Regions from separate parts of the Janthinobacterium sp. SUN211 genome, predicted to be linked through region 1. Evidence: predicted binding sites of a transcription regulator. Region 1 holds the regulator's gene; the other holds the start of a gene.
The links. The regulator sigma-54, encoded in region 1, starts transcription at its own class of promoters, with help from an activator protein. The targets are predictions, from matches to a motif close to TGGCANGNAANCTGCTTT.
Positions count from the first base shown of each region.

Region 2: O3301_RS28365 (beta-propeller fold lactonase family protein) is a predicted target of sigma-54. The motif match lies at 3,729-3,746, and genes of this name have one in related genera.

Region 1 is NZ_JAPWIC010000003.1:588,582-596,117, forward strand. Features, by position in the region: gene lptC (LPS export ABC transporter periplasmic protein LptC) at 1-139, shown strand, start outside; gene lptA (lipopolysaccharide transport periplasmic protein LptA) at 165-746, shown strand; gene lptB (LPS export ABC transporter ATP-binding protein) at 746-1,501, shown strand; gene O3301_RS13920 (RNA polymerase factor sigma-54) at 1,506-2,984, shown strand; gene hpf (ribosome hibernation-promoting factor, HPF/YfiA family) at 3,054-3,416, shown strand; gene O3301_RS13930 (enoyl-CoA hydratase/isomerase family protein) at 3,545-4,630, shown strand; gene rapZ (RNase adapter RapZ) at 4,631-5,494, opposite strand; gene hprK (HPr(Ser) kinase/phosphatase) at 5,610-6,545, opposite strand; gene O3301_RS13945 (PTS sugar transporter subunit IIA) at 6,582-7,064, opposite strand; gene queF (NADPH-dependent 7-cyano-7-deazaguanine reductase QueF) at 7,398-7,536, opposite strand, start outside.
Region 2 is NZ_JAPWIC010000013.1:6,236-13,771, forward strand. Features, by position in the region: gene pedF (cytochrome c-550 PedF) at 64-549, shown strand; gene O3301_RS28355 (ABC transporter substrate-binding protein) at 575-1,408, shown strand; gene O3301_RS28360 (TonB-dependent receptor) at 1,468-3,606, opposite strand; gene O3301_RS28365 (beta-propeller fold lactonase family protein) at 3,811-4,767, shown strand; gene adh (aldehyde dehydrogenase) at 5,112-6,632, shown strand; gene O3301_RS28375 (DUF779 domain-containing protein) at 6,688-7,077, shown strand; gene O3301_RS28380 (PQQ-dependent methanol/ethanol family dehydrogenase) at 7,127-7,536, shown strand, end outside.

The DNA.
Region 1 (7,536 bases):
TGTCGATATCCTGACGGGCGCCTCGCGCATCAATGGCGTCGGCATGAAGGCGAATAACGCCACCGGCGTGGTGGAAGTGCAGAATGCGCTGCGCATGGTCCTCCCGCCGAAACCGCGCCCGGCCGCGGCGGCAAAATGACAGAATGAAACAAGGAAACCATATTATGAAGAACATCTTGCTGTTGACCGTATTTTCGCTGGCCATCATGGGCGTGGCGCATGCCGAGAAGGCCGATTCCGAGAAGGAAGCCGTCATCACGGCACGCAGCGGCCACGTCGATGACATCAAGCAGGTGCGCACCCTGACGGGTGACGTCGTGCTGGTCAAGGGTACCCTGACCATGAAGGCGGGCCGGGCCCTGATCACGGAAGACCCGCAAGGCTACCAGTTCATCACCTTCTGGGCCGATCCCGGCAAGCTCGCGACCTTCCGCCAGAAGCGCGATGGCGCGGGCGACCTGTGGGTCGAAGGCGAAGCGGAGCGCGTGGAATACGACAACAAGACGGAAGTGGTGAAACTGTTTTCCAGAGCCAAGCTGACGCGCCTGGAAGGGGCGAAAGTCACCGATGTGGCCAACGGCGCCTTCATCTCGTATGACAGCCGCAAGGAAGAATTTGCGATGGAAAATTCCAACAGCGGCACCAGCACCGCCGATGGCGGCAGCGTGCGCATGGTGATCCAGCCGAAGACCAAGGCGCCGGCAGCGGAGAAAGCGCCGGCCACGCCCGCGCCAGGAAAGAAATAATGGAAAATACACGTTGCGGCAGCACCCTGATCGTTCGCGGGCTGCAAAAAACCTATGGCAAGCGGCAAGTCGTGCATGATGTCTCGCTGCAAGTCGAATGCGGCGAAGTGGTGGGCTTGCTGGGCCCGAACGGCGCCGGCAAGACCACCTCGTTCTACATGATCGTCGGCCTGGTGCCGTCCGATGGCGGCAGCATCGATATCAGCGGCGTGGATATCTCCAGCCTGCCGATCCACCGCCGCGCACAGATGGGCCTGTCCTACCTGCCGCAGGAAGCGTCCGTCTTCCGCAAGCTGACGGTGGAAGACAATATCCGCGCCGTGCTGGAAATCCAGACCGTCGAAGGCCGTCCGCTGACGAAGGCCGAGATCGAGGAACGGCTGGATAAATTGCTGGCCGACCTGCAGATTGAAAAGCTGCGCGAGAACCAGGCGCTGTCCCTGTCCGGTGGCGAACGCCGCCGCGTGGAAATCGCCCGCGCGCTGGCCACCGATCCCCGTTTCGTGCTGCTCGACGAGCCGTTCGCCGGCGTCGATCCGATCGCCGTGATCGAGATCCAGCGCATCGTGCGTTTCTTGAAGGAGCGCAATATCGGCGTGCTGATTACCGATCATAATGTGCGCGAGACGCTGGGTATTTGCGACCGTGCCTACATCATCAACCAGGGCTCGGTGCTGGCGTCGGGACGCCCCGACGACATCATCGCGAACGAGTCGGTACGCCGGGTCTATCTGGGCGAACACTTCCGCATGTAAGCCAATGAAACAATCATTGCAGCTGCGCACTTCGCAGCACCTGGCACTGACGCCGCAGTTGCAGCAATCGATACGCCTGTTGCAATTGTCTACCCTGGAATTGCACCAGGAATTAGAGCAATTGCTGACGGACAATCCTTTGCTCGAACGCCTCGATGATCCGCTCGACCGCTCGCTGCGCCTGCTGTCCGACGGGGCCTTGAGTTCCACGGCCGCGCCGGCCGAAGCGCCGCCCCAGCCGCCAGGCCAGGAGGCGCCCGCAGCGCCGGCCGAAGCGGAAGCGTTTGACGGCGAGGGGGGCGACAGCCCGGTCGCCGCGGATGGCGGCGACAGCGACTGGAGCGAGGCGAGCCGGGGCAAGGCGCCCGACGACGAAGATTCGCGTCCGCAATTGGAGGCCCATCACTGCACCCTGCGCGAACACTTGATGGAGCAGATGCGCGTGACGGTGCTCGAATTGCGCGACCGCGCACTGGTCGAACTGATCATCGACGCGCTGGACGACAATGGCTACCTGGAAGAGTCGCTCGACGACATCCTGGCGCGCCTGCCGGAAGAGCTGGAAATCGACGCCGACGAGATGCGCACGGCCTTGTCGCTGCTGCAAAGTTTCGATCCGCCGGGCGTGGGCGCGCGCAATGCGTCCGAATGCCTGGCCCTGCAAATCAAGCGCTTGCCGCACATCGCCATGGTGACGCGGCGTATGGCCCTCGTGATCGTGGAAAAGCACCTGGCCTGGTTTGCCCAGCGCGATTTCAACAAGCTGAAAAAAGCCCTCGATTGCGACGATGAAGACTTGCGCGAAGCGCAGACGGTGATTCGCCAGTGCAATCCGCATCCGGGCGCCGTGTTCGCCTCGGACGTCTCCGATTACGTGGTGCCCGACGTCGTCGTCAAGCGCGCGCGCAATGGCTGGCAAGTCACCCTGAACAACGACGTCATGCCGCGCCTGCGCGTCAACGCCATGTACGCCAACTTGCTCAAGCAAGGCAAGGGGGAGGGCGCCATGGGCGCACAGTTGCAGGAAGCCAAGTGGCTGATCAAGAATATGCGCCAGCGCTTCGACACGATCCTGCGTGTGGCGCAGGCGATAGTAGAAAGACAAAAGAACTTTTTCTCGCATGGGGCCGTTGCCATGCGCCCCCTTGTGCTCCGTGAAATAGCTGATACACTGGGTTTACACGAGAGTACTATCTCGCGGGTAACAACTCAAAAGTACATGCTGACCCCGCACGGCATGTTCGAGTTGAAATATTTCTTTGGTAGCCACGTCGCCACCGAAGCGGGGGGCGAAGCGTCATCGACGGCGATACGGGCATTGATCGTGCAACTGACAGGAGCAGAAGACCCTAAAAATCCTTTATCCGACAGTAAGATTGCGGACATGCTGGGGGAACAAGGCATGGTGATTGCGCGACGTACTGTTGCCAAATACCGGGAAGCATTAAAAATTCCGCCAGTGAGCCTGCGTAAGTGTTTGTAAGTTTTTTTCGGTTCCTCTGCGGGCCGGATAGGATGGACCGCACGAACCCGATCATCTTTAGGAGTGTGTATGAATCTCACCATCAGCGGACATCATCTCGAAGTGACACCAGCCATCCGTGAATACGTACAAACGAAGCTGGAGCGCGTGAAACGTCATTTCGATCAAGTCATCGATATCGCCGTGATTCTGACCGTGGATAACCTCAAAGAGAAAGAAAAACGTCAAAAGGCTGAAGTCAACCTGCGTTTGAGCGGCAAGACTGTCTATGTGGAAAGCTTGGCGCACGACCTGTACGCCGCGATCGATACCCTGATCGACAAGCTCGATAGGCAAGTGATGAAATACAAAACCAAAGTGCAAGGGCACGGTAAAGAGGCGATCAAGCATCTGCCAGACAACTCCGAGGAAGAAGCCGTCGTCGCCGTCTAAGGCCACCCGCTTCCAGCAGTTGTGATCAACTAAGGGCGCACATTGCGCCCTTTTTTGCGCCCAGCGGAACGCAATGTTCCCCGCGCAGGCATTAGAATATTCGCACTTCCACTTCTTTCCTGCCTGCCATGAGCGACTTCGTCCAGACTTCCATCCGCAACCGCACCGGGCACATCGTGCTCGACCGTCCGAAAGCCTTGAATTCCCTGTCGCTGGAGATGGTGCGCGCCCTGAGCGCGGCCCTGCTGGCCTGGCGCGACGATCCGCAGGTGGACGCCGTCGTGATCCGCTCCAGCAGCGACAAAGCCCTGTGCGCCGGTGGCGACATCCGTTTCTTTTACGATGCGGGTCTGGCCACGCCGCAAGGCGGCAGCGCCCTGCTGGAAGATTTCTTTACGGAAGAATATGCTTTAAATCATTTAATTCATTTCTACCCGAAACCGTATATCGCCGTGATGGATGGCGTGGTGATGGGCGGCGGCATGGGTGTGGCGCAAGCCGGGCCAGGCAACCGCTTGCGCATCGTGACGGGCCGCACGCGCATGGCCATGCCGGAAGTCAATATCGGCCTGTTCCCGGACGTGGGCGGCAGCTATTTCCTGTCCCGCCTGGCCGGCCAGCTGGGCCTGTACCTGGGTTTGACGGGCTTGACGATCAACGCGGCCGACGCCCTGTATACGGGCCTGGCCGATGTCTACCTGCCCGAAGCGCAGATGGGGGCGCTGCTGGACCTGTTTGAATCGACGCCGGGCGAGGCTTTGCCTGTGGCCATCAAGGCGCTGGCGGCACCATTCCAGGCCGAGGCAGGCGTTTCTCCCCTGGCCACGGCGCGCGCAGCGCTGGACCGCCATTTCAGTGCGGGTTCGGCGGCGGCCATCATGGCCTCGCTGGCGCAGGACGACAGCGCGTTCGCCGCCAAGGCGCTGGCGGCCATGCGCCTGCGTTCGCCCTTGATGATGTCGGTGACCCTGGAATTGCTGCAGCGGGGCGCCCACCTGGGCGTGGCCGATTGCCTGCGCCTGGAGCGCACAGTCGTGCGCCACAATTTCGAACATGGCGAAGTGCTCGAGGGCGTGCGCGCGCTGGTGGTCGACAAGGACAATGCGCCCCGCTGGAATCCCGCCAGCCTGGACGAAGTCGATGCAGCCATGGTGGCGCGCTTCTTTGCCCCCGTCTGGCCGGCCGCGGCGCATCCGCTGCGCCACCTCGATTAACTAGCTGCGCTCGCGGTGGCGTAGAACCACGCGCTCGTTGGGGCCGAAATATTGCGCCAGCCGCTCCGCCATGTACACGGAGCGGTGCTGGCCGCCCGTGCAGCCGAGGGCTACCGTCAGGTAGCTGCGGTTGTCGGACTTGAATGACGGCAACCATTTCTCGATGAAGGCGCGGATGTCGGCCAGCAGTTCCAGCGCGCTGGGCTGCGCGTCGAGGAAGGCGATCACGGGCGCGTCGCGGCCGTCGAGGGGGCGCAAGGCCAGGTCGTAATAGGGATTCGGCAAGGCCCGCACGTCGAAGACGAAATCGGCATCCAGCGGCACGCCCAGCTTGAAGGCGAACGATTCGAAGAACAGGGTCAGCGGCGCGCGTTCGGAGGCGACGATATCCTTGATCCAGGCACGCAGCTTGTTGGCGCTCAGTTCCGACGTGTCGATCACATGGCCCAGCTGTTCGATGGCCGACAGGCGTTCCCGTTCTTCCGAGATGCATTCGATCAGGGTGCGGCGGCTGGCTGGATTCTGGTTCGGACGCAATTCGTGCGACAGCGGATGGCTGCGCCGTGTTTCCGAGAAGCGTGCCACCAGCGAATGCGTGGTGGCTGTCAAGAACATGACCTTGACATCGTGCCCCTGGTCGCGCAGCAGGGCCACATTGTGCGGCAGGCTGGTCAGCGACTCGGCGCTGCGCGCATCGACGGCGACGGCCAGTTGCGGTGTACCTTCGTCGAGCAGGGTCTGCACCAGGCTGGGCAGCAAGGCCGGTGGCAGGTTGTCGACACAATAGTAACCGGTATCTTCCAGCACATTGAGCGCGACGGATTTACCGGAGCCGGATATTCCGGTGATAAGGACGATATGCATAACCCGATCATACAATAAAGACCGGCGCTCCGCTCCCAAGGCAACTATCTTTACAAATTATTGCAATTTCGACTGTAGTATTGGTTAAACAAAAGAGGGCGTGCTTCTTGCAACGCTAGTCGCCGCTCATTGCCAAACGTTGCCGTTCCATGAACTCCTGCAAGGTATCGATGCCGCGCAGTTGCAAAATTGTATTGCGCACGGCCGCTTCCAGCAGTACGGCGATGTTGCGGCCGGCGGCGACGGGGATGACGACCTTGCGCACGGGCAAGCCCAGCACGTCTTCCGTGGGGAACAGGAACGGCAGGCGTTCGACTTCTTCTTCCAGCGCGTTGCGGCGCACGAGGTGCACGATCAGCTTCAGGCGCATCTTGCGGCGCACGGCCGTTTCGCCAAAGATGGCCTTGATATCGAGCAAGCCCAGTCCCCGCACTTCCAGCAGGTTTTGCAGCAGGGGCGGGCAGCGGCCTTCGATCATATTGGGCGCGATGCGCGAGAATTCGACGGCGTCGTCGGCCACCAGGCCGTGGCTGCGCGAGATCAGCTCCAGCCCCAGCTCGCTCTTGCCCAGGCCCGAATCGCCCGTGATCAGCACGCCCACGCCCAGCACGTCCATGAACACGCCATGCATGATGATGCGCTGTGCTAACTTTTTAGACAGATAGACGCGCAGGAAGTCGATCACTTGCGCGGCCGGCAGCGGGGTGGAGAACAGGGGAATGTTTTGTTCGTCGCAGATGGCGAGGATGTCGGGCGGCGTTTCCAGCCCTTGGGCGATGATCAGCGCGGGCGGGCCGCCGGCGATCAGTTCGCCGATCACGTGGGTGCGCGTGTTGACCTTCAGGCGTTGGTAGTAATTGATTTCCTGGTGGCCGAAGACCTGGATGCGGCCCGGATGGATCAGGTTCAAGTGGCCCACCTGGTCGGCGGCCGACGAGACGTCGCCCGAGATCAGGCGCTCGCCGCCGGGGAAGCCGGCGAACCAGCCCAGTTGCAGACTTTCACGATTATCGTCGTACAGGCGTTGTATCGTCAGCGGCGTTTGCAACATGGCAGTCTTCTTCAGGAGTGGAGGAATACCTGAAGTTTAACCCGCCGCTTGCAGACTGGGTTGCCAATTGACGATGCGCGAATGCACGGATTTCGGTTCCGGATCCGTGGCCAAGGCCGTGCGGAAGGCGTCGTCGGAAAACATTTCGGCGATTTCCGACAGGATTTCCAGATGTTGCTGGGTGACATGATCTGGAATCAGCAGGAAAAACAGCAGATTGACGGGCTTGCCATCGGGCGATTCGAATGGAATCGGCTCGGCCAGGCGCACGAAGGCGCCCAGGGGCGCTTTCAAGGTTTTGCTGCCCTTGACCCTGCCATGCGGCACGGCCACGCCATGGCCCAGACCGGTCGAGCCCAGGCGTTCGCGGGCAAACAGATTGTCCGAGACGGTAGAGCGGGCGATGCCGTAATTGTTTTCGAAGATCAGGCCGGCTTGCTCGAAGGCGCGCTTTTTACTGGAGACTTCCAGGTCCAGCAGGACGTTCTCGAGGGATAATATTTTGCTAAGATTAGTCATGACACTCAATGAAATGGTGCAATGCGCAGAGGGCTTGCGAGCCGAATTATAGGCCTGTTTCGGCGGCCTGTAACGCCAATTCTCAACAGTATACGCCCGCTGCGGGCGCAGTGGGCGCTACAGCCCACGTGGTCATCATTTTAGCAAAAAAATAACATCGGCGTGTATCGGCTATTTCTTGATTAAAAACACGCGGTGCGCCGGTTTTTCCGCCGCCGAATGCCGATTTTCCGATTTTTCAGCGTCTTTGACATGCTCTGCGGCACTACTGCAACGTTGTTTTAAAACACAGCCAACATTCCTGTTGGCATGGTTGCGGGGTGTTGTTTGGCGTTACTGGCGCGCATTGCGCAGATTGCCCGGCATCGCTCCCGTACTGAAGTTGCTGCGCCAGGGATTGATGTCGAGGCCGCCGCGGCGCGTGTAGCGCGCATACACGGACAGTTTTTGCGGCTTGCACTGACGCAAGATA
Region 2 (7,536 bases), on a different contig from region 1:
CATATGTGCATGGCATGGCATTTGCTCTTCTTTGGTATTGACTAAAAAACCAAGGAGACCAGCATGACCTATTCCATTCGTACCCTGCTCGGCGTGGCCGCCGCCGGCGCCGTTGCCCTCACTTCCCTGCTGACCTTGCCGCATGCCTATGCGCACGGCAATGTCACGCCGCAAGGTGTCGATACCACGGGCTTGCCCAAGGTGGGCGACAAGTGGCTCGAGCAAAACCCGTATCGGGGCAACAAACTGGCCTTGACGGTAGGCACATCGGCCTACAACCAGAATTGCGCCCGTTGCCACGGCATCGAAGCCATCTCCGGCGGCATCGCGCCCGACTTGCGCCAGCTGGACCGTGATTGCTTCGGTATCAAGAATGAGACAAAGAAACAGGCGTGCTACAAGGAAACGGACAATTACTACCTGACCACCATCCGCCACGGTAAAGTGCGCAATGGCGCCGTGTACATGCCGCCGTTCGAAGGCGTGTTCAACCAGGAAGCCATGTGGGCCATCAAGACCTATCTGGAAACGCGCCGCGAGTCGAATTAAGTCGAACTGATCACGAAGGAGTCCCATGCGTTCAATTCAATTCCGGGGCGCGCGCGCGATGATCTCGCTCGCTTGCCTGGCGCTATGCGCCGCCGCGCCGGCGCGCGCCGACTGGCAAAAGGTGCAGCAGTCGGGCAGCCTGAAAGTGGCTGTGTACAACGAATTCGCGCCGTTTTCTGACAAGGGTACGGGCATCGATATCGATATTGCCGAAGCGCTGGCGAAAAAGCTGGGGCTGAAACTGAGCTTGCTGCCATTTCCCGCCGGCGAAAACCTCAACGACGATTTGCGCAATATGGTGTGGAAGGGGCATTACCTCGGTTATGGCCCCGCCGATGTGATGTTGCATGTGCCGGTCGACAAGAAGTTGATGGCGGACAACGACAAGGTCGAGATCTTCGCGCCATACTACGTGGAAACCGTGCGCCTGGCGCGCAGTGCGCAAGCCGTGCCGCAATTCGATGGCGTCGCCTCGCTGGCCGGCAAGCGCATCGGCGTGGAAAAGGTGTCGATCGCGGCCATGCTGATGCTGGGCGAAGACAATGGCAAGTACCGCGACGACGTGCGCATCTTCGATACGGCAGCCGAAGCCTTGCAGCAATTGCAGGCGGGCAAGCTCGACGCCGTGCTGGCCAACCGTTCGGAAATCGAATCGGTACTGAAAAGCGATCCCGCTTTCCCCATGAGCGAAGTGGCGTTCGCCCGCCTGCCGCGTGCGGGCTGGGCGGTGGGCCTGGCCGTCAGCCGCCAGCAGCTCGACGTGGGCAAGTTGCTGCAGGCAGCCATGAACGAAATGGCGGCCAGCGGCGAATTGAAAGCCATCTTCGAGAAATATGGGGTGAAGGAAGCACGGCCATAGCAGGCCATGTTGAATGACAAAAAAGCCCGCGCATCGGAAGAGGCGCGGGCTTTTTAGTTTTAGAAACTATATTGGGCGCTAACGCCCAGCAACCAATTACGTCCCGGCGCCGCTTCATAGTAGCGCTTGTTGCTGTCGCCGACGATGACGGAACCCACGTAGGTCTTGTCGAACAGGTTGTTCAGGCGGGCAAACTCCTTGAAGCGCCAATTGCCCACGTTTTGCCTGGCGTTGACGCGCGCATTGAATACCGTGTAGCCGGGCGCCGGTTTTTCGATGTTGCTGTCTTCCGCGTAGACCTGGCTGCTGGCCACGCTTTCCAGCGCTGCGCCAAAACGGTCGAGCGTGTCTTTCCAGGCCAGTTCAGCGAATAGGTTAGCGCTGGGTACGCCCGGCAAGCGGCTGCCTTCGCGCACGCCGCCAAATGCCTGGTCATACACGGCATGCAGGCTGGTGAGCGCCACTTTGGTCGTGAAGCCATATGGCAGGTTCGAATCCAGCGACACTTCCATGCCCTGGCGCAAGGTTTTACCCCCATTGCGATAGCTGGTGCGCCCGCCGCTGGACTTGTCGACCACCAGTTCGTCGTTGGTCTTGATCTGGAACAAGGCCGCATTCACGTGCGTGTTGTTGGCGATCCTGGCCTTGACACCCGCTTCCAGGTTGGTGCTGGTGGCTGGCTTCAAGTTGAAATTGAAGCCGCCGCCCGTGCCCGAGTAAAACAGTTCGTTCAAGGTTGGGGCCTCGAAACCGCGCGCGGCGCTGGCGTAGACGTTGACGTTCGGCGTCAGTTTATACAGCAGGCCCAGCACGGGCGTCGTGTGGCTGAACTCCAGGCTGCCGCTATCGTTGCCGTTGCTGAGGAAATGGTCGTCGACAGCCACTTTCATCTTGCTGTAGCGCACACCTGCGCTGAGTAGCCACGGGCCGCCTTGCCATTCCGCCTGGATATACGGATCGAGGCTGGAGACGACATTCTGCTCGTCGCGGCGCAGCTTGCCTTTTACGCCAAAGCTATTGCCAATGAAATTTTCATAGCCGGTGCGGTCGTCGCTGGAGCGGCCATAGTCGATGCCGATAGTCGTGCTCAGCTTGCCTCCGGCCAGCTGGTTCACGTGCAGCCAGTTGGTGTCGATGCCATAGAATTGGCGCTGGAAATCGACCACGCCGCCCGAATGGCTAGGCGGCGCCTGGAATCCCTTGGTAAACGCCTGGTACTGGATCACGTCGCGGTTGCCGCCATACACCATCACGTGCAGACGGTCATCGCCGAACGACTGTTCATAAGTGGCGCCGATCTGCTGGTGGTCGATGCTCTTGCGCGTGTTGTAGCGCTCGGCCAGGGTGCGTTTCGGGTTCTGCGTGTCCGTCGTGTCGATTTCGCCGGCGCGCGGGTTGGCGGCAAACGTGGGCCAGGTGACGCCCAGGGGATCTTGCGTGTTGCCTTGATGCAGGCTGTTGGCGACGATGGTCAGCTTGCTGTCCGCGGTGGGCTTGACGGTGATCTTGCCGAACGCTTGTTCGCGCGTGGCGGCGCTGTGGTCGCGGAAGCCGTCCGTGCGGAAGCGCGAGCCGTCGAGCACGTAGCCGATGCCGCCCGCCTGACCCTGCGCCGTCAAGTCTACCTTGCTGGTGCCGTAGCTGCCGCCCGTCACGTTCAATTCGACGGACGGGGGATTTTGTCCATCCTTGGAAAACAGCTGGATCACGCCGCCCGAATGGTTGCCGTAGATGGCAGAAAACGGTCCGCGCAGCACTTCGATGCGCTCGGCCGTATCGAGGTTGAAGGTGGCGGCCTGGCCCTGGCCGTCGGGCATGCTGGCGGGAATGCCATCGCTGATCAGCTTGACGCCGCGCACGCCGAAGGCCGAGCGGGCGCCGAAGCCGCGCGACGAGATTTGCAAGTCTTGCGCGTAGTTCTGGCGGTTTTGCACGACCAGGCCCGGCACGGCGGCCAGCGCTTCCGACGCGTTGACGCGGATTTGGCCATCCTGGATGCGGGCGCTGTCGACCACGTCGATGGACGCCGGCACTTCCTGGCTGGGGTGGGCGATGCGGCTGCCGCTGACGACCACCGTATCCATGAGTTGCCCGTTGGCCGGGTCAGCTGCCTCGGCGGCAAAGACATGGGGGGCGAGGGTGGCGCTGCCGGCGACAAACAGGCTGGCGATGGTGTTCAGGCGGAAACGATGCTGCATGCGGATTCTCCAATGTGAATAAAAGCCTGCTTGATCGCGTGCGCGGTACAGGTCTGCGTAGGTGTATCAAGCAATATGCCTGCCATGTCTCCATTGGTGGGCTGAAATTATACGCGTGTCAGTGGCACGGCGTTTGCATACGGTAATTGTCAGAGGCGCCGATGCGGCGCGCTTTTCCCTCGTTTTGCCATTGAAAAGGTGATTATGCCCAACTTCTTCTCGCGCTTGCGCCAGGTGTGCTGGCTGCTGCCGGCGCTCGCCAGCACCGCTGTCCAGGCCGCTCCATTTGCCTATGTTCCCAACGAAAAGTCGGGCACCTTGAGCGTGATCGACACGGCGACCGACCAGGTGGTGCGCCAGATCGCCGCAGGCAAGCGTCCGCGCGGCATCGCCGCCGACCCCACTGGGCGGCAATTGTTTGTCACGGACGCCGCCAGCAGCGCTTTGCTGCTGATCGACAACGCTGGCGGCGCGCCCGTGCGCACGGTGGCGCTGGGCAAGTCGCCCGAAGGCGTCAGTGCCTCGCAAGACGGTAGTCACGTGGCCGTTGCCGTCGAGGAAAACAATAGCGTGGCCTTGCTCGATGGCCAGACAGGTACCTTGCTCGCCGATATCAAGGTGCAGGGACGCAATCCGGAACACGCCGTCTTCAGCCCGGATGGGCGCTGGCTGCTGGTCAGCGCGGAAGAGGCGGAGCAAGTCGATGTCATTGATGTGGCGCAACGCCGCCAGGTCGCTTCCATCGCCGTGGGGCTGCGTCCGCGCGGCATCGGTTTCAGCCCGGACTCGGGCCGCGCCTACGTGGCGTGCGAACTGGTCAATGCCGTCTACGTGATCGACATGGCCGCGCGCAAGGCGATTGCCACCATTCCAGCGGGCAAGAATGCCAATGGCATCGCCGTCCATCCCGGCGGCAAGCAAGTGTATGTCTCGAACGGCATCGACGGTACGGTGATGGTGATCGACACGGCCAGCAATCAGGTCACGGCCACGATTGGCGTCGGCAAGCGCCCGTGGAACATGGCCATCACGCCGGACGGCGCCAAGCTGTACGTGGCCAATGGCCGCTCGAACAGCGTATCCGTCATCGACACGGCCAGCGCGCGCAAGGTGGCCGATATTGCCGTGGGTGAATTGCCATGGGGCGTGGTGATTCGTTGATTCCTTCATGGCACAGGCGCAGGTGTTCCAGTCTGGTACACCTGTTCCATTGTGCAGCGGCGGCGTGGCGGCACAGCAGGGCTGGCCCGGATTGGAACAGGATGCTGCCACCTTGTTCAAAACGCAAACAGAGCCACGCCCCCACCCAAGTCCGGGGCATGCGCTGAAAAGCGGGCCGGGATTGACGCCACGCCCTTGTAACGAGGGTAAAACCGGCTAAGTTTGTAGTGGGACGGCGAGCTGGCACGGCATTTGCGGAAGACTCCGTGTACTCACCCCATCTGTACCAGGACGTTTGATTTTAATTAAGTATTTCCATTCTAATTAACCCGATAGAGGACGACATGAATCTCGCAGACATCAGCAAACTGGGCGTAGCCAATCCCTTCAAACAACGCTATGACAATTACATCGGCGGCAAATTCGTTGCACCAGTAAAAGGTGAATACTTTCCTAACATCACGCCGATCACGGGCTTGCCGTTTTGCGAAATCGCCCGTTCCACGACGGAAGACGTCGAGCTGGCGCTGGACGCCGCGCACGCCGCCAAGGATGCCTGGGGCAAGACTTCGCCTGCCGAGCGCGCCAATATCCTGAACCGCATCGCCGACCGCATCGAACAGAACCTGAGCCTGATCGCCACGGCGGAAACCATCGACAACGGCAAGCCGATCCGCGAAACGATGAATGCCGACATTCCGCTGGCCATCGACCATTTCCGTTACTTCGCCGGCTGCATCCGCGCCCAGGAAGGTTCCGTCGCGCAAATCGATGCGGAAACCTATGCCTACCATTACCATGAGCCGCTGGGCGTCGTGGGCCAGATCATCCCGTGGAATTTCCCGATCCTGATGGCCGTGTGGAAACTGGCGCCAGCCCTGGCGGCAGGCAATTGCGTTGTCTTGAAACCGGCCGAGCAAACCCCGGCTTCCATCATGGTGTTGATCGAGCTGATCGGCGACCTGCTGCCGCCGGGCGTGCTGAACATCATCAACGGTTTCGGCCTGGAAGCGGGCAAGCCGCTGGCGTCGAGCAAGCGCATCGCCAAGATCGCCTTTACGGGCGAAACGGGCACGGGCCGTCTGATCATGGGCTATGCGGCGCAAAACCTGATTCCCGTCACGCTGGAACTGGGCGGCAAGTCGCCGAACATCTTCTTTGAAGACGTGATGGATGCGGATGATGATTATTTCGACAAGTGCCTGGAAGGTTTTGCGATGTTTGCGCTGAATCAAGGCGAAGTGTGCACCTGCCCGTCGCGCGTACTGATCCAGGAGTCGATCTACGAAAAATTCATCGAACGGGCCTTGAAGCGCGTGGCCGCCATCAAGCAGGGCAATCCGCTCGACTCCGCCACCATGATCGGCGCCCAGGCGTCGCAGGAGCAGCTGGAGAAAATCCTGTCCTACCTCGACATCGGCCGCCAGGAAGGCGCGGAAGTGCTGGCCGGCGGCGAGCGCAACACGCAGGCGGGCGACCTGGAAGGCGGCTATTACGTGCGTCCGACCGTGTTCAAGGGCAATAACAAGATGCGCATCTTCCAGGAAGAGATCTTCGGACCGGTCGTGTCCGTGACCACCTTCAAGGATGAGGCCGACGCGCTGGCGATTGCCAACGATACCTTGTACGGCCTGGGCGCCGGCCTGTGGACGCGCGACGGTTCCCGTGCCTTCCGCATGGGACGTGCCATCCAGGCGGGCCGCGTGTGGACCAATTGCTACCACCTGTATCCGGCCCATGCCGCGTTCGGCGGCTACAAGCAATCGGGTATCGGCCGCGAAAACCACAAGATGATGCTCGACCATTACCAGCAAACGAAGAACTTGCTGGTGAGCTATAGCCCGAAAGCGCTGGGCTTCTTCTAAACCGGCAACAGGCGCCGCGCTTGCTGTCCGGGCGCGGCGCGCAGAAAGGGATGCCATGAGTGCAGCAATTGCCCGGGTGGTCGCCACCGATGCGGCGCTGGAAATGATGGACAAGTTGCGCCAGCGTCACGGCCCGCTGATGTTTTTCCAGTCGGGCGGCTGCTGCGACGGCAGTGCGCCCATGTGCTACGCGCTGGGCGAGTTCGATGTCAGCGACACCGACATTTATCTCGGCAATTTGAATGGCACACCGTTCTACATGGGACTCGAGCAATTCGAGTACTGGGAGCATACCCAGTTGATTATTGATGTGGTCGATGGCAATGGCGGCATGTTTTCACTCGACAACGGCACGGGCAAGCGCTTTTTGACGCGCTCGCGCCTGTTCACCGATGAAGAGTGCGCGCTGTTGCATGCCCAGCCGCATGAGCACCGCAAGACTTGATACACACATACTAATAAAACAGAGGGAGATGATTGTGCAGAAAAAAATCATGGGGATACTCATCGGTTTGGGTTTGGCATCGCTGGCCCAGGCGGCCGACGTGGGCAATGTCACCAATGCCATGCTCGACAGCACGGCAAAGAATCCGGCCAGCGTCCTGTCCTTTGGCATGGGTACGCAAGGCCAGCGCTATTCGCCATTGACGCAGATCAATGACAAGACCGTGGCCAAGCTGGTGCCGGCGTGGTCGTTTTCGTTCGGCGGCGAAAAACAGCGGGGCCAGGAATCGCAGCCGCTGATTCACAACGGCAAGATGTTCGTCACGGCATCTTATTCGCGCATCTTTGCCGTCGACTTGAAAACGGGCGCCAAGCTGTGGAAATATGAGCATCGCTTGCCGGACGGCATCATGCCGTGCTGCGACGTGGTCAACCGCGGCGCGGCCCTGTATGGCAATCT